Regions from separate parts of the Microbacterium sp. M3 genome, predicted to be linked through region 2. Evidence: predicted binding sites of a transcription regulator. Region 2 holds the regulator's gene; the other holds the start of a gene.
The links. The regulator LexA, encoded in region 2, represses DNA repair genes until DNA is damaged. The targets are predictions, from matches to a motif close to TCGAACANNTGTTCGA.
Positions count from the first base shown of each region.

Region 1 (11,012 bases), on a different contig from region 2:
GGCATCCCAGACGCCGCCGGTGCCGGTGTCGACCGACCCGAGACCGATGAACTCCGTCGACGGCACGGCCGCGGTCGGGTGGTAGATCTCGTCGGGGAAGACGCCGAGCACGTTCTTGTCGGTGCTGAGCGCGTCGACCTGCTCGCCGGTGAGCTGGGCGCTGAAGCCGTTGACCGTCACGCCGTACGTCGTGTCGGGGGTGGCGCCCACCTCGGCGGCGACGTCCGCCTGCTGCTTCTTGAGGTGCGCGAGGTACTTCTTCGAGTTGGGCGAGTGGGCGTCGAGCTGCGCGCCCTTGTCGGGCTTGGTGCGCTGGAGGCCGCTCGTGCCGCCCTCGTACGCGGCGAGGGGCGCTTCCTTCAGCAGGACGATGTAGCGGCCGTCCTCTGCGCCGACGGGGGCCGGGTTGTTCACCTCCTCAGGCGCGGCACCGAAACTTGCTGTGGCTGTGCCCGTGAACAGGGCGGCGAGTGTGACGACCGCGGCTGCTCTGACGGAGGATCGACCCATCAATGGCCTCCAGATTGTTGGTACTGGGAGATGCCGCGCCACATCTTCGGGGCGCAGCACGCTCAAACGTAACTCGCAGGTGAATCACAGAAAATGAGAGCTCCGTGAGAAACGCAATGCCGGCGCCCAGTACTCTGGGCAGGTGGCTGAACGAACCCGACTCTCGACGAGCGTTCTGCTCACCTGCGCGGCCATCGGCGTCGCGACCGGTGTGCTCGGCGGTGTCGCGGGCTGGATCACGTTCCCCGTTCTGGCGGCGGTGCCGATCGTGTACGGGTTCGTCCTCGGCGTGCACGTGCTGCCCGGGATCATCGCCCAGGAGCTCATGCGGCTGCCGTGGGTGGCGCTCATCACGCACCTCCTCGCCGCGCTCGTCGCGTCGGCGATGATGCCGCCGTACATCGGTCGCTTCCTCGGCACGGCGCTCCTCTTCGGCGCCATCCAGGAGGTCGTCGCCGCCCTGACCCGCTACCGCAGCTGGGCGCCCTGGCGGTTCTTCGTGTCGGGCGCGATCATCGGCGTGCTCGTCGCCGTCGTGGTGTTCTTCGCGGCCGACCTCGCCGCCCTGCCCGGCTGGGCCCAGGTCGCCTACCTCGCACTGTCGCTGCTGGGGCCCATCGCATGGACCGCCGTCGGCCTCGGGATCGGCGCGGGCCTCCGCCGCGCGGGGGTGGCACGGCGCAGCCGGGGCTGAGGCATCCGTCCCCCATCGCCCGGTCGCGCGCGCCCGCCGGCCGAGCGGTTGGCCGGGTGCAGTGCGGCCGGTAAGTTAGGGAAGGCTAAGTTTCCCTGACGATCGGATGCCCGTGTCCCCTGCCGTGCCGCTGCTGCGTGTGAGCGAGCTCGGCGTCACGCATGACGGCGAGGAGACGCCGGCACCGGCATCCGTCTCGTTCACCGTCGCCCCGGGCGAAGTCGTGCTGCTGCTGGGCCCCAGCGGCTCGGGCAAGTCGACGCTCACGCTGGCGCTCAACGGACTGATCCCGCACGCGGTGCCCGCCACCGTCACCGGGACGGTGGAGGTCGACGGCCTCGACACGCGCGACACCCCGGTGGCCGCGCTCAGCACCCGCGTCGGCATGGTCTTCCAAGACCCCGACGCGCAGCTCGTGACCGGCACGCTGCTCGACGAGGTGGCCTTCGGACCGGAGAATCTGCGGATGCCGGTGGCCGACGTCCTCGCTCGCGCCGAGGCGGCGCTGCGCCGGGTGGGCCTGTGGGACCGCCGCGCCGAGAACCCCGACCGCCTGTCGGGGGGCGGGCGGCAGCGCCTGGCCATCGCGTGCGCCCTCGCGATGGGCTCGCCGCTCCTCGTGCTCGACGAGCCCACGGCCAACCTCGACCCCGCGGGCATCGAGGAGGTCTATGCGGCGCTCGGCGACCTCGTCGCCGCCGGCGACCGCGCGATCCTGCTGGTCGAGCACAACCTCGACGCGGCGGTCGGCTTCGTCGATCGCGTCGTCGTGCTCGACCACGACGGGCGCCTCGCCGCCGACGGGACGGTGGACGACGTGCTGCGCGGCCGCGCCGGCGACCTGCACGAGATGGGCGTGTGGCTGCCGGTCTCGGCGATCGCGGCGCTCCGGCTGCGGCAGGCGGGCTTCACCCTCGACCCGCTGCCGCTCACCCCTGACGAACTGCGCGCGGCGCTCGACGCCGAGCCGGCGCCGGCCGGGCTCGCGAAGGCCGAGCCTGCGTCGGCCAGGCTCGCCGACGCCGAGCCGGCGTCCCGGTCGTCGAGCGAGCGAAGCGGGACGCAGCGCTCCGAGCCGACGCACGACGCGGACTCCACGCCCGAGCTCGCCCACCGGGATGAGGCCGCTCCCCTCATCACCGTCCGCGACCTTTTCCTGCGGCGCGGGCGAGCCGAGGTGCTGCACGGCATCGACCTCGCCGTGCCCCGCGGCGCGTTCGTCGCGGTGGTGGGCGCGAACGGCGCCGGCAAGACCACCCTCATCCAGGCGCTGGCCGGCGTGGTGACGCCCCCGAAGGGCAGCGTGCACATCGACGGCCTCGACGTGGGGCGCAGCGACGCCCGCACGCTCAGCCGGCGCGTCGGGTTCGTCTTCCAGAACCCCGAGCACCAGTTCATCGCGCACACGGTGTTCGACGAGATCGCGCACGGCCTGCGCCTGCAGCACCTGCCCGACGACAAGGTGCGGACGCGCACCGAGGCCCTGCTGGAGCGGTTCGGTCTGACGGCCAAGGCGGGCAGTCACCCCTTCCTGCTGTCGGGCGGGCAGAAGCGACGGCTCTCGGTGGGCACGGCGCTCGTCGCCGGCGCGCCGGTGCTGGTGCTCGACGAGCCGACGTTCGGCCAGGACCGCGCCCGCGCCGACGAGCTGCTGTCGCTGCTGGCGGAGCTCAACGCCGACGGCACCACGATCGTCGTGGTCACGCACGACATGCAGCTGGTCACCGACTACGCCGATCGCACCGTCGTGATGGCCGACGGCCGCGTGCTCGCCGACGGGCCGACCGCCGACATCTTCGCCGACGACGCCCTCATCGCCCGCGCGGGACTGCGCCCGCCGCCCCTGCGCCGCGCACTGCGAGGCGTGCAGCGGCATCCCGAGCTCTCCCGGGTCGCGCGCCTCGCCGACCTCCCGGGCGCGCCGGTCACGGCCGCCTCGTCTGCACAACTCCACAAGACCGTCGCGGAATCGCGCGAAACCGCCGATGTCACCCCCTCGAGCTCCGAATCCGTGGAGTTCAGCAGACGCCCGCACGCGACCCCGCACGCGAGGGGAGGCGCGGCATGAGCGACACCGCACCTCTCACCGCGGCCCCGGCCGCGCCGGCCGATCCCTACGCGCAGCGGGCCGCGGCATCCGCTCTCCGCTTCCTGTACGCGCTGAACCCGCTGGCCAAGCTCGCTGCGCCGTTGCCGGCGATGCTCGTGCTGGTGTTCGTACGGGATGCCGCGACCCCCGCCGCATTCCTCGCGCTGGCGTACGTCGTGCTGCTGGTCGGCGTGGACTTCACGCGCCGGCTCGCGGCGGTGCTGTTCCTGGCCATCCCGGCGAGCGCGGTCGCCATCGGGTTCGGGTTCTCGCTGTGGACCGACGCGTCGCGCGTGGACCAGTCCGTCGTGGTGTGGCAGATCGGCGGGTGGACGATGTACGGCGGGGCGCTCGAGGTCGGGTTCGCGACCGGACTGCGGCTCGCGGCCATCGTCGCGCTGACGCTCATCGCGGGCCTCTCGACCATCGGGCCCGACCTGGTGCGGGCCACCGTGCAGCAGCTGCGGGTGCCCTACCGCATCGGCTACACCGCGCTGGCGGCGTTCCGCTTCGTGCCGCGGTTCGGGCACGAGCTCGACGTGATCCGTCAGGCGCACCGCGTGCGCGGCGCCCACGGCGGCCGTGGGCCTTTCGCCGCGACCGCCCGCTGGTTCGGCTACATCGTGCCGCTCCTGGCCGGCGCGATCCGCCACGCCGAGCGCGTCGCGCTGGCGATGGACGCGCGCGCCTTCGGCGCCCACCCCGACCGCACCGAGCGGCACCTCGTGCCGTGGCGCGCCCGCGACACCGTGTTCGTCCTGGCCTTCTGGGCGGTGTCGGCCGTGCTGCTGATCGCACTGTTCCCGTGGGGTCTCGCGTGACCCCGACCCTCGCCCCCCACCCCGAAACGGAGCACTGACATGGCTCAGGCAAGCCGGCTGGTCAAACCCGAGACGCAGGGTCTCGTCCACCTCACGGTGCTGCGCACCGAGCGCCTCTCGCCGCACTGGATGCGCGTGACCCTGGGCGGCGGCGAGATCGACGGGTTCCACCCGATGGGCTACGACCAGTGGTTCCGCATCTTCCTGCCGCTGGGCGGCGACGAGGGGCTCGAGCGCCTGCCCGCCAAGGCCAACAAGATGTTCGGATACCTGAAGTACCTGCGCATCCCCGACGGGGTGCGGCCCGTGATGCGCAATTACACGGTGCGCGCCTATCGACCCGCCACCGCCGAGACGGGCGCCGAGATCGACGTCGACTTCGTGCTCCACGGCTCGGCGGCCGACGGCACGGCGGGCCCGGCATCGCGCTGGGCCGAGACGTGCGAGCCCGGCGAGAGCGTCGTCATCATCGACGAGGGCCTCGCCTTCAACCCCGAGCGGGGCGTGGACCGCGTCGTGCTGGTCGCCGACGAGACCGGTCTCCCCGCGATCGCCGGGATCTGCGCGGCGCTGCCCGCCGACGCCACCGGCCTCGCGATCGTCGAGGTGCCCTCGGCCGAGGACGCGCTGGACTTCGTGCACCCGGCCGGCGTCGCGGTCCAGTGGATCGTGCGCGACCACGACGTCAAGCCGGGCACGCCCGCCCTCCAGGCGCTGCGCGACGCCGCGCTGCCGCCGGCGCCCTTCCACGCCTACCTCGTCGGCGAGCAGGCGCTCCCGACGGACGGCCGCCGCCACCTCGTCGGCGAGCGCGGCGTGGCGAAGGAGCTCGTGAGCTTCTGCGGCTACTGGCGCGTCGGTGCCGCCTCACCCGCGCCCAAGTCGCAGCGCGTCACCGCCGAGGCGCACTCGTGAGCCGCGCGACGACCGCCTATCTGCTCACGTGCGCCGCGATCGGCGTGGCGGGCGGCGTGATGCTCTGGGGCGCGACGGCGCTGTCGACGGTGCTGTTCGCCGTCGTGCCGTTCATCTCGGTCGCCCTCGCGGGCCTGTGGCTGCTGCCCGCCGTCGTGGCGCTGCGGCTCATCGAGCGCCCGTTGGCGGGCCTCCTGGTCGGCCTCATCTCGGGCCTCGTGGTGTTCCCCTACCTCGCGACGAACCTCTGGTGGTCGTTCTTCGCCGAGCTGCCGTTCCTCATCGTGCTGTACCGCTCCTGGCGCACGTGGCAGTACTACGCCGGCGCGGCCTTCGTCGGGGTGCTCTACCCGGTGCTCGCGGCGGTGTCGTTCGACCTGTGGTCGATGACGCTCGGCGCACAGGTCGGCTTCTTCGCCCTCTCGGTCGCGAGCTGCCTGGCCGGCACCGCGCTCGGCATCCTCATCGCCGATCGGCTGCGCAGGGCCGGTGTCGCCAAGCTCGCGCGCCGCGGCGGACTCGCGGGCCGCGGACTCGGGCGCGGCAGCGGCCCGGCCGGCCAGCACTGACACACCGAAGACGACGGATGCCGCGACCCGGCGCCTCGGCAGAGGCTCGGGTCGCGGCATCCGTCATCGAACGGGGCATCGCGTCCCCGTCGCATCAGGTCTCGATACGGCTCGTTCCTCGCCTACTCGACCTTGACCCGCGACGCGTCAACGCTTCCCGGCGATCTGGCGGCCGACGATCTCGCGCATGATCTCGTTCGTGCCGCCGTAGATGCGGTGGACGCGGGCGTCGAGGAACGCACGGGCGATCGGGTACTCGGTGATGTAGCCGTAGCCGCCGTGCAGCTGCACGCAGGTGTCGAGGATCTCCCACTCGCGCTCGGTGGTCCAGAACTTGACCTTCGCGGCCTCTTCGGCCGACAGGTTGCCGTCCTTGTAGGCCAGCAGCGCGCGGTCGAGGTACGCCCACATGACGTCGACGGTGGTGGCGACATCGGCCAGCTTGAAGCGCGTGTTCTGGAAGTCGATGATCCGGTCGCCGAACGCCTCGCGGCTCTTCGTGTAGTCGACGGTCCACGCGAGGGCGGCCTGCGCTGCCGCACCGGCGGCGATGCCGATCGACAGACGCTCGAGGGGCAGGTTCATCATCAGCTGGATGAAGCCCTGGCCCTCCTTGCCGCTGATGAGGTTCTCTTCGGGCACGAAGACGTCGCTGAACGACAGCTCGGCGGTGTCGTGGCCATGCGAGCCCATCTTGTGCAGCTTCTTGCCGTGGTCGAAGCCGGCCATGCCGTTCTCGAGGATCAGCAGGCTGAAGGCGTCGGGGCGGTTGCCCTCGCCGGTCTTGACAAAGGTCACCACGATGTCGGCGGTCTTGCCCGACGAGATGAAGGTCTTGGCGCCATTGACGATGTAGCCGCCTTCGACGCGCTTGGCGGTGGTCTTGATGCCGCGCAGGTCGGAGCCCGCGCCCGGCTCGGTCATGGCGAGGGCGCCGAGCACCTCACCGGTGGCCATGCGGGGCAGCCACTTCTCCTTCTGCTCCTGCGTGCCCATGTGCACGAGGTAGGGGACGGCGAGGTCGTCCTGGATGCCGAAGGCCCCGGCGAGCGAGCCCGCGCCGGCACCGATGACCTCTTCGTTCACGATCGTGCGGAAGCGGTAGTCCTGCAGCATGCCCGCGCCGCCGAACTCCTCCGGCACGCTGAGGCCGATGATGCCCGCCTCACCGGCGGCGAGCATGGTCGCGCGGTCGATCTCGCCGTCGGCGTCCCACTGGTCGCGCTTCTCGCTCGTCGCGTAGCGCTTGATGAACTCCCTGACGACGTCGCGGAACGCCTCGTGGTCCTCGTCGTAGATGTCGCGCTCCATTGTGCGCCTTCCTCTCGTTGCTCCCGCTTCGCGCAGCGGTCGAGTCTGCGGAGACGCTCCCCGGCTGGAATTGCATCTCACGGCATATGGTACTCAGTTTCAGTCGAACGGATGCCGCGAACCCGGGGCGGCCGGATCTCGCGACCTCTGCGCGCGCGGCGTCAGCCCAGGTAGTCGGGAGCCGGTCCGAGACCGAAGAAGTCCTCGAGCGAGGTCCAGCCGCCGTCGTGATACGCCTTCGCCAGCTCGGGACCGACGTAACGCAGGTGCCAGGGCTCGGGCAGGTAGCCCGTGACCGGTGTCGCCCCGTCGACGTAGCGCACGATCCAGCCGTGCTCCCACGCGTGCTCGGCCACCCATTGCCCCTGCGGCGTCGCGGCGAGCCCGTCCAGCGAGCCGCACGCGCCGGCGCACGCGACGACGTCGGCACCCAGGCCCAGCTGGTGCTCGCTGAAGCCGGGCCGCGCGCTGACCTGGTCGGCGCCGTCGCCGCGCTCGGCGACGTGCCGGCCGTAGGTCTCCTGCTGGGTCTGGTACGAGCGGAAGCCGCTCTCGAGCGCGATCTCGCCGACGCCGGAGGCGAGCGCGGCCGCCGCGAGCGACGAGAGAGCGGATGCCGCGTCCGACCGCAGTGCGCCTCCTTCGACGTTGCGCACCCCGTCCGGGAGGACGAGCCCGACGGGCCGGTAGTCGATGGGGCTGGCCGGGCGGGCCTTGTCGACCACGGCCCAGACGCGCGAGGAGTCCCCGAGGTCGACGCACGACGCGCGACCCTCGACCACGGCGGCGCGGAAGGCCTCGCCGCCACCCGCCGCGACGATCGCCGCCTCGTCGGCGCCGGTCTGCAGCGCCGAGACGACGTCGGGGAGCGTGCAGATGTCGGCGGCGGGCGGCGACTGCTGCACGTCGGGAACCGGAAGCTGCTCGACCGCAGGGAGCTGCGCGCTCAGCGAGGTCGCGGCACCGGTCGGGTCGCCCGCCGCCGGGGGCAGCATCATGGCGGTCATCGCCGCCGACCCCACCAGCAGCGCCCCGCCCGTCACGAGCCCGGCGACGACCGCGAGCCGCCGGGTCAGTCGCCGCGGCTGTGCGTGACGGACCGGCGGCGCATGCTCGTCGACCTCGAGCATCTCGGCCGCCCGCGCCGCGCGCCGCTCGCCGAGCTTCCGGTGCGTCTCGCGCGCCGCACGACCGCGCGGGCGCACGCGCGGCGGAGCCGGGGCGGTCGCGCCGGAGGTGCGCCCGACGGGGGCGGCGGCATGCACGCGCAGCTCGGGCGGCAGCGCCGAGGGAGAGGCACCGGCCGCCGACGCCGGCGCGAAGTCGTCGGTCGGCAGTTCGAACGAGACGACGTCGGCCGGAGCTGCCGGCTCCTGCGTCCGGGCACGCCGTTCGGCCTCTTCGCGCATCGCTCGGGCGGCGCGACGAGTCTCGGGGGCGGCTCGGGGGGTAGCGAGCCCGCCAGGCTCCGTCACGTCAGCCATTCTGACCCGATCAGCCTGATTTGGCCAGGCGAGCAGCCTCCGTTCGGGCGGTGTTCTATCGCAGGGGCGGTCAGCCTTGACTTAAGTTCGAAGCTTTGTTCTCATGGAACCATGCGGTGGCAGGGGCAGGAACTCGGAGTGGCGGATGCCGCAGCCCTGCCCGGCATGGAACAGCTGAACGGGCTGGTGCGATCGGTGACGACGCCCGAGTTCGCCGGCGTCACCTTCCACGAGGTGCTCTGCAAGTCGGCGCTCAATCACGTGCCCAGCGCCTCGGCCATGCCGTTCGACTGGACCGTGAACCCGTACCGCGGATGCAGCCATGCCTGCGTTTACTGCTATGCCCGGGGGACGCACGAGTACCTCGAGCTCGACGCGGGCCGGGACTTCGACACGCAGGTCGTCGTCAAGGTCAATGTGGCCGACGTGCTCGAGAAGGAGCTGCGACGGGGCACGTGGCAGCGCGAGCCCGTGATGCTCGGCACCAACACCGATCCGTATCAGCGGGCCGAAGGCCGCTACAAGCTCATGCCGGGGATCATGTCGGCGCTGACCGAGTCGGGCACGCCCTTCTCGATCCTCACGAAGGGCACGCTGCTGCGGCGGGATCTGCCGCTGCTGACGGATGCCGCAGAACAGGTCCCCGTGACGATCGCGATGTCGATCGCCGTGTTCGACGACGAACTGCAGCACCTCGTCGAACCCGGCACGCCGAACGCGACCGCACGCCTGGAGACGGTACGTGCGGCGACCGAGGCGGGCTTCCGGGTCACCGTGTTCCTGATGCCGATCATCCCGCACCTCACCGACTCGATCGCGGCCATCGACTATGCACTGACCCGCATCAAGGAGGCGGGCGCGGTGCGCGTGGTCTACGGCGCTCTTCACCTCCGACCGGGCGCGAAGCAGTGGTTCCTGCAGTGGATCGCCGAGCGGCACCCCGAGCTGGTGTCGTCGTACCGCGGGCTCTATCCGGGTGCGACCGCCTACGCGCCGAAGGCCTACCGCACGTGGCTGGCGCGGCGCGTGCAGCCACTGCTTCGTGTACACGGGCTCAACGGACGGGCGGAGGACGAGACGCCCCGCGGAACGCCCGTCGCGGGGCTGGCCGACCGCGTCGACGCGCGCAGCCAGCCGCCGATCGTCACCACCTCGCGCGGGCGCGCGGCCGCGACGTCGCTGCGGATGGCCGCGGCGCGTCCCACGACGGCGGGCGAGGCATCCGCCCGTCTCTTCTGATCGAGGGAACCACCCCGAACCGCACCTCGACGACCGGGGCTCAGGCCGCGGTCGTGACGACCCCCGGCCCGTCGAGCCGTGCGACGGGGGCCGGTGTGCGCACCGGCGCCTCGAGGTGCGCGAGCACCGCGTCGAGCACGACGTCGGACGCCAGGATCCGGTTGTGACCGAGCCCTGTGGTGGGCAGCATCCGCGCCCCGTGGTTCGCCGCCACGATGCGGCCGGCCTCGGCGAACGGCACCACGCGATCGCCGTCGTCGTGCGCGACCAGCAGAGGCACCCCCGCAGGAAGCGGGCGCCGCACGCTCGAGAGCCACGCGAACGGGTCGGACTCCCCGGGGAAGTAGCGCTCGACGAAGCGCTCGCGCATGCGCGCCGACACACCGTCGGAGTAGCGGAGCATCGCCTGGAACTGGCTGAGCAGCAGATCGGCGTCCGCGGGCGCCGCGATCGTCACGACCCGTTCGGAGACGGTTCCGCCGGCGACGCCGACGAGGGTCGCGAGTCCGCCGAACGAGTGGCCGACCATGCCCTCGAAGGCGCCGTGGCGCTCTTGCAGGGCGGCGAACACGTCGAGCCAGTCGACGAGGTACGTGCGGCGTCCGGCCGAGGAGCCGTGGGCCGGCGCATCGAACGCGACGACGCGGAACCCCGAGGCCACGAGCTCGCGCACGAGCACGGCGAACTGGCTCGCCCGGCCGCTCCAGCCGTGCGCGAGCACGACCGTGCGAGACCCCGCACCCCACTCGTACGTCTCCACGTCGACGCCCCGACGGTCGACCCCGGGAATGCGCACGGTACGGCGGCGTGCCCGCGACATCGTCGGCTCGTCGTCGGCGTGAACGGGACGAGGCCTCGCGACGTACGCGAAGAGCGGCATCGCGACGGCAGCGCCCCACCGGGGCGAGACCGCCGCCGCAAGCCGCACGGAAGCACCGGCGGTGGCGAGTGCGAGATCCATGATGGGCTCCGATCGGAAGAATACGAACGATCGTACTTATAAATACGAACGATCGTACGGTAACCTCGGGGTGTGGCACAAGCATCGATCGATCGGCGGCGTCTGCGCGGCGACGAGTCACGTCGCGCCGTGCTCGCTCACGCCGTCGACACCGCCACCGTCGAGGGGCTCGACGGCCTCACGATCGGCCGCCTGGCCGAAGCGTCCGGGCACAGCAAGAGCGGGATCGCGACCCTCTTCGGCTCGAAGGAACAGCTGCAGCTCGCGGTCGTCGCGGCGGCGCGCGAGGTCTTCATCGACCGGGTCGTGGCCCCCGCTCGCGCGCGGACGTCGCGCGGGCTCATCCGTGTCTGCGCGCTGCTCGCGGACTGGCTCGCCTACTCGCGTGATCGCGTCTTCCGCGGCGGCTGCTTCTTCGC
Region 1 is NZ_JAWTZT010000006.1:85,863-96,874, reverse strand. Features, by position in the region: gene R8Z57_RS16350 (S8 family peptidase) at 1-414, opposite strand, end outside; gene R8Z57_RS16345 (ECF transporter S component) at 653-1,204, shown strand; gene R8Z57_RS16340 (ABC transporter ATP-binding protein) at 1,311-3,272, shown strand; gene R8Z57_RS16335 (energy-coupling factor transporter transmembrane component T) at 3,269-4,114, shown strand; gene R8Z57_RS16330 (siderophore-interacting protein) at 4,154-5,029, shown strand; gene R8Z57_RS16325 (ECF transporter S component) at 5,026-5,598, shown strand; gene R8Z57_RS16320 (acyl-CoA dehydrogenase family protein) at 5,746-6,909, opposite strand; gene R8Z57_RS16315 (D-alanyl-D-alanine carboxypeptidase family protein) at 7,071-8,384, opposite strand; gene R8Z57_RS16310 (Rv2578c family radical SAM protein) at 8,505-9,632, shown strand; gene R8Z57_RS16305 (alpha/beta hydrolase) at 9,673-10,593, opposite strand; gene R8Z57_RS16300 (TetR/AcrR family transcriptional regulator) at 10,666-11,012, shown strand, end outside.
Region 1: a site for LexA is predicted at 8,481-8,496, ahead of R8Z57_RS16310 (Rv2578c family radical SAM protein). Genes of this name have one in related genera too.

Region 2 (11,012 bases):
GCGAGAGCCTGCCGGCCGCGCCGGCGGCGCTCGCGGATGCCGCGGCCCGCGCCTACGCCGCCCTCGGCGCCGCGACCGACCGGCCTGCCCTCCTCGTGACGGCGGGCTACGCGCAGCTCTCGCCCGAGGCGTGGCGCGCGCTCGCCGCCGCGCCGATCGAGGCGATCGCCCTCGACCTCACGCGGGGCGCCGTCCCCGAGACCGTGGAGGGCCTGGCGGACAAGACGCTGGTGGGCGGCGTCGTCGACGGGCGCAACGTGTGGCGCGGCGACCTGGAGGCGGCATGGGCCGGGCTGGAGCAGCTGCGCGGCGTGGGTGCCGCCGACGTCGCCGCGGGCACGTCCACCTCGCTGCAGCACGTGCCGCACGATGTCGACGACGAGGCCGCGCTCGATCCGCGGCTCGCGTCGTGGCTCGCCTTCGCCGACCAGAAGGTGGGGCAGGTCGTGATCCTCGCCGCAGGCCTGGTCGACGGCCGCGCGGCGATCGCCGAGGCGCTGGCCGAGGCATCCGCCGCTCTGGACGACCGGCGCGGCGCACCCGGCGTGCGCGACGGGGCCGTGCGCGAGCGCGCCGCGGCGCTGGAGGCGGGCGCCTTCGAGCGCGGCGACTACGGCGCGCGCGTGGCAGCCCAGGACGCCGCGCTCGGCCTGCCGCTGCTGCCGACCACGACGATCGGCTCGTTCCCGCAGACCGGCGAGATCCGGCGCGCGCGAGCACGCCACGGGCGCGGCGAGCTGCACGCGGACGAGTACGAGCGGTTCCTCCGCGACGAGATCGCGCGCGTGGTGACGCTGCAGGAGGAGGTAGGGCTCGACGTCCTCGTGCACGGCGAGGCCGAGCGCAACGACATGGTCCAGTACTTCGCCGAGCACCTCGACGGCTTCGCCGTCACCGAGAACGGGTGGGTGCAGTCGTACGGCTCGCGGGCGACGCGACCCTCGATCCTGTGGGGCGACGTCGCGCGGCCGGCGCCGATCACCGTCGCGTGGTCGGAGTTCGCCCAGTCGCTCACCGGCAAGCCCATGAAGGGCATGCTGACCGGTCCCGTCACGATCCTGGCGTGGTCGTTCGTACGCGACGACCAGCCGCTCGGCGACACCGCGAACCAGGTCGCCCTCGCGCTCCGCGACGAGATCGCCGACCTCGAGGACGCGGGCATCCGCGTCATCCAGGTCGACGAGCCCGCACTGCGCGAGCTGCTGCCGCTGAAGAGCGCCGACCAGCCGGCCTACCTGGAGTGGTCGGTGGGATCGTTCCGTCTCGCGACGGCGGGGGCGGATGCTGCCACCCAGGTGCACACGCACCTCTGCTACTCCGAGTTCGACGTCGTGATCGACGCGATCGCGGCCCTCGACGCCGACGTGACGTCCATCGAGGCGGCCCGCAGCCGCGGTGAGGTGATCGGCGACATCGCGGAGTCCGGGTTCGCGGCGGGCATCGGGCCCGGCGTGTACGACATCCACTCGCCGCGCGTGCCGTCGGTGGACGAGATCGCCGAGCTCCTCGACCGCACCGTCGCCGAGCTGCCGCTGCGCCGCGTGTGGGTGAACCCGGACTGCGGGCTCAAGACGCGCGGCTACGACGAGACCGTGGCGTCGCTGCAGAACCTCGTCGCCGCGACGCGGCAGATCCGCGAGCGCGTGGAGCTCAGCGCCTAGGAGCGCGGGGCTTCTTCGGGGGAGCGGATGCCTCGGCCGGCGCGGCGGCGTCGGCCGAGGCATCCGTCTCCACGATGGTGGCGTCCCCGTCGACGGGGGCGGCGTCGGCCGCCGGTGCATCGACCACGACCACCCTCGGCTGCTCGTCGGCGAGGACCAGCGTCGGCTGGTCGTCGGTGAGCACGGCGGTGGCGTTGCCGTCGGCGAGCACGACGGTGGTGTCGTCGCCGAGGACGGCGGTCGGCTGGTCGTCGATGCCCCCGTCCGGGTCGCCGGCTCCCGAGTCTGCGGAGGACCGCGGCGGCACCTCGCCCGGGCGGACCTGCAGCAGCTCGAGGATCCAGGCGACGATCAGCGTGACGATGAGCACGAGGAAGATGTCGCCCGCCGACAGCGGTCGCAGGCCGAACAGCCAGATGACGGCCACCACGATGAGGAGCGTGCGGACCAGCCCGCGGTAGCGGTACAGCCACGCGCCGAACCGTCCGGTGCGGAATCCGTGGCCGCCCAGCTGACGGCGCAGCGACGAGTTGATGCTGCCGATGGCCCGGCGCGAGCGCACGGCGGGCGTCCACCGGCCGGCGAACCAGCCGAGGACCGCGATGACGATGCCGAGCAGCACCGCGATGCCCGCGGTCTGCTGCATCGAGCCCACCAGGCTCTGGTAGACGACGTCGAGGGCGTTCGCCGACAGGCCGAACTGAACGGCCGCCTGGCCGACGACGGGGGTGCCCACGGCGAAGGCGAGCGCCAGCGCGCCGCCGCCGAGCGCGAAGCCGATGCCCGAGCCCAGCACCGCGGTGCTGCGTCGCCGCGCGATGAGGATCCCCAGGGCGAAGAGACCGATCGTCACGATCGGCAGCCACCAGCCCAGCGCGGTCGCGAGCGTGTACGTCGTGCGGATGGTCACGAGCGTCTCGCCGGTGCCGATGATGACGACCTTGTCGATCGCGGGGATGAGCTGGGCGATCCCGACGCCGCGGTCGATCAGGTTCTGCTTGACGCGTTCGACGACGGCGCCCAGCTGGATGCCGAGTCCCTGGTCGTTCATGACGACGATGCCGCCGCCGTCCGACGTGGCGGCGGCGGTGAGGGCGCGGTGCGCAGCGCGGGTGGTCGCCGTCCACGTGTCGGCGAAGGCATCCGACTCCACCACGCGCGTCACCGTCTGGGTGAGGAGGTTCTGCAGGCCCTCGGCCGCGGGCGCCTGCAGGAGCTTCAGAGCCTGGGACGCACGCGGCGGCAGGCCGAGCTGGTCGATCCCGTCGAAGACGTTCGCGGTGAGCTCCTCGAAGTTCACCTGCGCCTCGACGGCCTCGACCGTCTCGTCGATGATCATCTGCTGGACGGCGGGGTCGTCCGCGAGCGGGGCGAGCGTCGCGACGAAGGCGGATTCGTCGACGAGTTCGAGGCGCGCCCACGCCGTGACGATCGAGATCGGGACCAGGATCGACGCGATGACGATGCACAGCGCGGAGAAGAAGGCGCGCCACCGGCTGCCCGTGGGCGCGTTCGACGACCTCGGAGCGGGCGGCTCGGCGGGCGCGGACGCGCGCAGTCGTGCGTTCTCGGCCTCGAGCGCCTCCAGGCGGGCGTGGAGTTCCGGGCTGGCGGCGAGGGGCGCTTCGGAGGTCATTCCCCCCTTATAGCGCGTCCCGCGGTGTCGCGGCCACCCGTGGGCGTCGCGCGTTTCGCATGAAAGCGGTCAGACCGCCCGCATCACCGCGACGACCTTGCCGAGAACGGTCGCCTCGTCGCCCAGGATCGGCTCGAAGGCGGAGTTGCGGGGGAGCAGCCACGTGTGGCCGTCGCGCTGGCGAAACGTCTTGACGGTGGCCTCTCCGTCGAGCATCGCCGCGACGATGTCGCCGTTGTCGGCGGTGGCCTGCGAGCGCACCACGACCCAGTCGCCGTCGCAGATGGCGGCGTCGATCATCGACTCGCCCGAGACCCGCAGCATGAAGAGGTCGCCCTTGCCGACGAGCTGACGGGGCAGGGGGAAGATCTCCTCGACCTGCTGCTCGGCGGTGATGGGCACGCCGGCCGCGATGCGTCCCACGAGCGGCACGAGCGCGGCGTCGCCGACCGACGGCGCGCTGTCAGCCGGGTTCTCGGCCGCGGTGCCCGGCAGGTCGATGAGCACCTCCATGGCGCGCGTCTTGCCGGCGTCGCGCCGCAGGTAGCCGCTCAGCTCGAGCTGATTGAGCTGGTGCGTGACGCTCGAGAGCGACTTGAGGCCGACGGCGTCGCCGATCTCCCGCATGCTCGGCGGGTAGCCGTGCCGGGCGATGGAGCGCTGGATCACCTCGAGGATCGCGAGCTGCTTGTCGCTCAGGCTCTTGCGCCGACGAGTCTGGGGCTTCTCGCGCCCGGCCGCGTCGCTCATCTTCCGGCTCCGTCCTGCGCTCTGCCGTCGAGCGCTGTTTCTTCGAATGTCGGAGGCCCGTGGTGGGGTTCTCGTATCGAAACCGTATCCGGACCCAGCGCTTCCGAGGAACAACCTCGCCGCGTGTCGCGTTCGAGAGATCGCCATCCGAATCCGGTGTTGACATCGTACAGACTCGAAGATAGCTTCGGAAGAGAGGTTCGCATTCTCCACTCCCGGCCGAGTGGAGATTGCGAATCTCTCCCCATCAGGAGGAGAGCAGCCATGACCGCGATCGGCATCACGACATCCGTTCCCTCGCCGGCGCGCGCGGCGACCGTCGCCGTGCGCCGGGCCACGCGCCTTCGTCTCACGGTGCGCGGTCGCCGGGTGCTCGCCGCCCTCGCCGCGCTTCCGGCCGTCGTCGCGCTCAGCGCCGCGGTCCTCGGCGGCGGCGCGGCGCTCGCCTCGCGCGACGCCGGCGCACCGGCGGGGCAGTTCGAGACCATCACGGTCTCGGCCGGCGACTCGCTGTGGACCATCGCCGAAGAGGTCGCGCCCGACCGCGATCCGCGCGACGTCGTCGACCAGATCGTCCGGTTGAACGCGCTCGACAGCGTGCTCGTGCAGGCGGGTCAGAGCCTCGCGATCCCGGCCGAGTACTCGATCGCTCCCTGAGCGTCCGGCAGGCAGGCCCCCGGCCGCTCGCGCTCCCGTCACCGAGCGGCTCGAGCGTGGAGCGCGGCCCTACCATGGGAGGGGTGAGTGCACGTCTCGAAGACCTTCCCCTCCGCGCGGATCTGCGCGGTCAGAAGCCCTACGGAGCCCCGCAGGCTCCGTTGCCCGTGGCCCTCAACGTCAACGAGAACACGCATCCCGTACCGCAGGACGTCGCCGACGACATCGTCGATTCCATCGCGATCGCGCTGCGCGACGTGAACCGCTACCCCGACCGCGAGTTCACCGCACTGCGCGAGGGGTTCGCCGACTACCTCGGGCACGGGCTGACCCGCGAGCAGATCTGGGCCGCGAACGGCTCGAACGAGGTGCTGCAGCACATCCTGCAGGCGTTCGCCGGACCCGGCCGCAGTGCGTTCGGGTTCGGCCCCACGTACTCGATGTACCCGCTGCTCACCAGGGGCACCGGTGCCGAGTGGGTCGCCGGCGCCCGTGCCGACGACTACACGATCGACCCCGCGGACGCCGCCCGCCAGGTGGCCGATGCGGCGCCCGACGTCGTGTTCCTCTGTTCGCCCAACAACCCGACGGGCACGCCGCTGCGCCTCGACGCGATCGAGGCCGTGTACGAGGCGAGCAACGGCATCGTGATCGTGGACGAGGCGTACTTCGAGTTCGCGCCCGGTGACGAGCGGTCGGCGCTGACGCTGCTGCCGGGCCGTGAGCGCCTGGTCGTCTCGCGCACCATGAGCAAGGCCTTCGCGTTCGCCGGCGCCCGGGTCGGCTATCTCGCCGCCGACCCCGCGCTCATCGACGCGCTGCGCCTGGTGCGCCTGCCCTATCACCTGAGCGCGCTCACCCAGGCGGCGGCGTCGGCCGCGCTGCGGCACGCGCCCACGATGCTGCGCATGGTCGACGACATCGTCGGGCAGCGCGACCGCATCGGCGCCACCGTCGAGGCGCTCGGCTACACGCCGCACGAGTCCTGGACGAATTTCGTGCTGTTCGGTGGCGTCGCCGATCCCGCGGCGACGTGGCGCGCCCTGTACGACGAAGGCGTGCTGATCCGCGACGTCGGCATCCCGCACCACCTGCGGGTGACCGCGGGCACCGAGGAGGAGACCACCGCGTTCCTCGACGCCCTCGCCTCGGTAGGATCGGCCGCATGAGCGCCGCATCACGCACCGCCTCGTTGCGACGGTCCACGAGCGAGTCCACCGTCGAGCTGGAGCTCGACCTCGACGGCACCGGACGCAGCCGGATCGACACCACCGTGCCGTTCTTCGACCACCTCCTGACGGCCTTCGCGAAGCACTCGCTCACCGACCTCACCGTCCGCGCCTCGGGCGACACCGACATCGATGCCCACCACACCGTCGAAGACATCTCGATCGTGCTCGGTCAGGCGATCCGCGAGGCGCTCGGCGACAAGACGGGCATCTCGCGCTACGGCGACGCCCTGGTCCCGCTCGACGAGGCGCTCGCGCAGGCCGTGGTCGACATCAGCGGGCGACCCTACCTGGTACACACCGGAGAGCCCGCGGGCTTCGAGCACCACCTCATCGGCGGGCACTTCACCGGCTCCCTCGTGCGCCACACCTTCGAGGCCATCTCGTACAACGCCGCGCTGACCGTCCACGTCCGCGTGCTGTCGGGGCGCGACCCGCACCACATCGCCGAGGCCGAGTACAAGGCCTTCGCCCGCGCCTTCCGGCAGGCCAAGGCGCTCGACCCGCTGGTCGACGGCATCCCCAGCACGAAGGGCGCGCTGTGACCTCCAGCGACATCCCCGCGGCCGATCGGCCGCTCGTCGCGGTCCTCGACTACGGCTCCGGCAACGTCCACTCGGCGGTGAAGGCCCTCATCGCCGCCGGAGCGGATGCCCGCCTGACGTCCGACCGGGGTCTGGTGCGAGATGCCGACGGGCTCTTCGTGCCGGGCGTGGGGGCGTTCCGTGCGGTCGCCGAGGCACTGCGTGCCAGCCGCGGCGACGAGCTCATCGAGCGCCGCCTCGCCGGCGGACGGCCCGTGCTGGGCGTGTGCGTCGGCATGCAGATCTTCTTCGAGCGCGGGGTGGAGCGCGGCATCGACACCGACGGCCTGGGCGAATGGCCCGGCGTCGTGACCGAGCTCGACGCGCCGGTGCTGCCCCACATGGGCTGGAACACCGTCGAGGCCGGTGAGGGCACGCGCCTGTTCCGCGGCATCGAGCACGAGCGCTTCTACTTCGTCCACTCGTTCGGCGCGCAGAAGTGGCTGCTCGACGTTCAGCCGCCGTTCCCCCAGCCGGTGCTGACGTGGTGCGACTACGGCACGCCGTTCCTCGCGGCGGTGGAGAACGGGCCGCTGTCGGCGACCCAGTTCCACCCCGAGAAGTCGGGGGATGCCGGCATCCGGCTCCTGACGAATTGGATCGACGGCCTTCGCGGGGCTACCCTCTGAGACCGTGCCGTCTGCGGGAGTGTGTGCTCCGAAGGACCGTCTCGCACAGCAGTCGAATCACAGCCAGGAAGACATGAACGATTTCGCGTCAACGCCCCAGCTCGTCCTTCTGCCCGCCGTCGACGTCGCCGATGGGAAGGCCGTCCGGCTGACCCAGGGCGAGGCCGGCACCGAGACGAGCTACGGCGACCCCGTCGACGCGGCGCTGGACTTCGCCCGTCAGGGCGCGCAGTGGATCCACCTCGTCGACCTCGACGCCGCCTTCGGCCGGGGCAGCAATGCGGGCGTGCTCCGCAAGGTCATCAAGCAGGTCAAGGGCGTCCAGGTCGAGCTGTCGGGCGGCATCCGCGACGATCGCACCCTCGAGGCCGCGCTCGAGAGCGGCGCCTCGCGCATCAACCTCGGCACGGCCGCGCTCGAGAACCCCGAGTGGGCCGCCGACGTCATCGGCCGGTACGGCGACGCGATCGCGGTCGGCCTCGACGTGCGCGGCACCACGCTGGCCGCGCGCGGCTGGACCCGCGAGGGCGGCGACCTCTGGGCCGTGCTCGACCGCCTCGAGTCCGCGGGGTGCAGCCGCTACGTCGTCACCGACGTGACCAAGGACGGCACCCTCAAGGGCCCGAACCTGGATCTGCTTCGCGAGCTGACCGCCCGCACCCCGAAGCCCGTCGTCGCATCCGGCGGCGTCTCGAGCCTCGACGACATCGCTGCGCTGCGCGACCTCGTGCCGCTCGGCGTCGAGGGCGCGATCGTGGGCAAGGCGCTCTACGCCGGTGCCTTCACGCTCGCCGAGGCGCTGGATGTCGCCGGACACTGACCCGCACGCCGCTCACCACGGCGACCCGCCCGCCGGCGACGCGACCGGCGCGCACGCGAACGATGCCGCAGCCGACTCGGCGGGCGTGCCGTGGGAGGGGCGCAGCTTCCACTCCAACCCGCACTCCGGCGACGACGGGTCCGCCGATCCGGCTCTGCTCGCCGCTCTCACGGCATTCCGCGCCGGCTCGGGCGACCAGCGCGCGGTCGTCGACGCGTACCGCTCGGCGCGTCTGCTCATCCCGCTCCTCGCCGAGAAGGGCGACCACGGCATCGGCGCGCACGGCCTCGAGGTCGACAAGACCCAGGAGCTCTCGATCGTGACGGTCGCCGCCCCCGACGGCCGGCGCGTGCTGCCGGTGTTCTCGTCGGTCCAGGCGATGGGGCGATGGGATGCCGCAGCCCGGCCGGTCCCGGTCGACGGCGTCCGCACGGCACTGGCGGCGGCCGCCGACGACACCGACCTCATCGTGATCGATCCGGGTTCCGACACCGAGTTCGTCCTCCGCCGGCCCGCGGTCTGGGCGATCGGCCAGAACCAGCCGTGGGAGCCGAGCTTCCTCTCTCCCGAGGTCGTGAAGGGCCTCCACGAGAGCATCGGCGGCGAGCTGTCGGTGATCGACCTCGCCGTCGAGCCGGGCGATCCCGACGCCCGCCTGCGAGGGCCAGAGCTCGTCGTGCGGCTGCACCTCATGAGCGGCCTCGAGAAGACCGAGCTCGACGCCGTGCTGGCGCGGCTCGCGAAGCGGTGGGCGGCCGACGACCGCATCGCGGTGCTGGTCGACTCGCTCACGGTGAAGCTCGTCCGCGCCTGAACGGGCGTATCTGAGCCGCCCCGGTCGTACTCTCGGTCTGCAGTCGCCCGTCGCCTGCCCTTGCGGCGCACGCACGGGCGGCGGATGATCGGCTCGGCGGAGGATGGCTCGATGGGGAACAACACGCACGACCAGTACCGGACGGCGCTGGACCGCGCACACGCGCACGCGCAGCAATGGCTCGACACGGTGGCCGAACGCCCGGTGCGGCCGGAGCTCGACGCGGACGGCGTGCTGGCGCGCCTGGACCGCGCGCTCCCCGAGCAGGGGACGGATGCCGCAGCCGTCGTCGACGAGCTCGCCGAGGCCGCCGAGCCGGGCCTCATGGCGATCGGCTCCCCGCGGTTCTACGGCTTCGTGATGGGCGGCACCTATCCGGCAGCGCTGGCGGCGGACTGGCTCGTGTCGGCGTGGGACCAGAACACCGGCTCACGCCAGCCGACGCCGGCGACGGCCGCCGTGGAGGAGGTCGCGGGCGACTGGCTGGTCGACCTGCTCGGCCTGCGTGCCGGAAGCGGTGTGGGCTTCGCGACGGGCGCGACGATGGCGAACCTGTCGTGCCTGGTCGTCGCCCGCGACGCGGTGATCCGCGCGCACGGCGCCGACCCGGCCGCCGGGTTGCAGCAGGCGCCACCGGTCCGCTTCCTGGCAGGGGACGCCGTGCACACCTCGGTCGTGCTCGCCGGCCGCCTCTCGGGGCTCGGGGTCCCGATCACGGTGGGGGCGGACGATCAGGGCCGCATCGACGTGGCGGGACTCGAGCGCGCGCTGGACGCGGGGGAGGGCCCTGCCGTGGTGGCGCTGCAGGCGGGTGATGTCCACTCCGGCTGCTTCGACGATTTCGCGGCGGCGGTGGAGGTGGCCCGTCGCGCCGGAGCGTGGGTGCACGTCGACGGCGCGTTCGGTCTGTGGGCGGCGGCGAGCCCCAGGCTCGAGCACCTCGTGCGCGGGCTCGCGGACGCCGATTCCTGGGCGACCGACGCCCACAAGACGCTGAACGTCCCCTACGACTGCGGGGTCGCGATCGTGCGCGACGAGGCCGCGATGACCGCGTCGCTCGGCGCCCACGCGGCCTACCTGCCGGCCGTCGCGAGCATCGCCGATCCGTACGACCACGTGCCCGAGCTCTCGCGCCGCGCGCGCGGTGTGCCGGTGTGGGCGGCGCTCCGGTCGCTCGGACGCCGGGGAGTCGTCGATCTCGTGGACGGACTGGCGGATGCCGCGGCCGCCCTCGCCGCCGGGTTCGCAGAGATCCCGGGACTCGAGGTGCTCAATGACGTCGTCTTCACCCAGGTGTGCCTGGCGACGGCCGACGATGCGACCACGGCCGCGCTGGGGGAGTGGCTCCGCGCCGAGGGGACGGCGTGGGCGTCGTCGTCGACGTGGCAGGGACGGACGGTGGTGCGCTTCGCGGTCAGCAACCACGGCACCGACGCCGAGGCGGTCCGCCGCACCGTCGACGCCGTCCGCCGCGGAGCGCTGGCCCTCGGGATCGGTGCCCCGGCCGGCTGAGCCGGCGCCGATTCAGCTGACCGGTCCGGTCCACTTCTCGCCGGGACCCTTGCCGATCGGGTCGGGGATCACGGACGCCTCGCGGAAGGCGAGCTGCACCGAGCGCAGCCCGTCGCGCAGCGACCGCGCGTGCATGTCGCTGATCTCGGGCGCGCCGGCGGTGATGAGGCCGGCGAGGGCGTTGATGAGCTTGCGCGCCTCGTCCAGGTCGGTCTGCGCGGCCGGGTCGTCGGCGAGCCCGACCTTGACGGCGGCGGCGCTCAGCAGGTGCACCGCGGCCGTGGTGATCACCTCGACCGCCGGCACGTCGGCGATGTCGCGAGAAGCGGATGCCGCGGCCCGTTCCTGCTCCTCCCAGCGGGCGTGGCGCTCGGCATCCCGATCCGCCGTCATGCCCGTCGCCTGCTCGTCCTCGTCTCGAATCGTGTCCACGCCGTTCTCTCTGATAGACTGCTGCGGTCTCCGGTGCGTTCTGCACCGGATCGGAAAGAGGATCACATCCCACCCGCGCTTGCCGTTCCAGGCTACCGGGTCACGCACTCCGCCCCGACCGCTCTGCGGCCGGGGTAGCCGCGACGAGATCGACGCGGAAGGCTCCATGCGAGCAGGGTGCAGGAAGTCGGCGCTGAAGCGTCACGACGGGTGGAGTGGCTCTCGATCCACCCGCGACACGACCGTGTGTCGCGGGGGTCCAACCCTCTGACCCTAGGAGTTCCGCAT
Region 2 is NZ_JAWTZT010000003.1:25,351-36,362, reverse strand. Features, by position in the region: gene metE (5-methyltetrahydropteroyltriglutamate--homocysteine S-methyltransferase) at 1-1,661, shown strand, start outside; gene R8Z57_RS09945 (hypothetical protein) at 1,651-3,297, opposite strand; gene lexA (transcriptional repressor LexA) at 3,367-4,047, opposite strand; gene R8Z57_RS09935 (LysM peptidoglycan-binding domain-containing protein) at 4,312-4,704, shown strand; gene R8Z57_RS09930 (histidinol-phosphate transaminase) at 4,779-5,873, shown strand; gene hisB (imidazoleglycerol-phosphate dehydratase HisB) at 5,870-6,478, shown strand; gene hisH (imidazole glycerol phosphate synthase subunit HisH) at 6,475-7,146, shown strand; gene priA (bifunctional 1-(5-phosphoribosyl)-5-((5-phosphoribosylamino)methylideneamino)imidazole-4-carboxamide isomerase/phosphoribosylanthranilate isomerase PriA) at 7,220-7,966, shown strand; gene R8Z57_RS09910 (SseB family protein) at 7,950-8,780, shown strand; gene R8Z57_RS09905 (pyridoxal phosphate-dependent decarboxylase family protein) at 8,892-10,292, shown strand; gene R8Z57_RS09900 (DUF1844 domain-containing protein) at 10,305-10,685, opposite strand; gene infC (translation initiation factor IF-3) at 11,011-11,012, shown strand, end outside.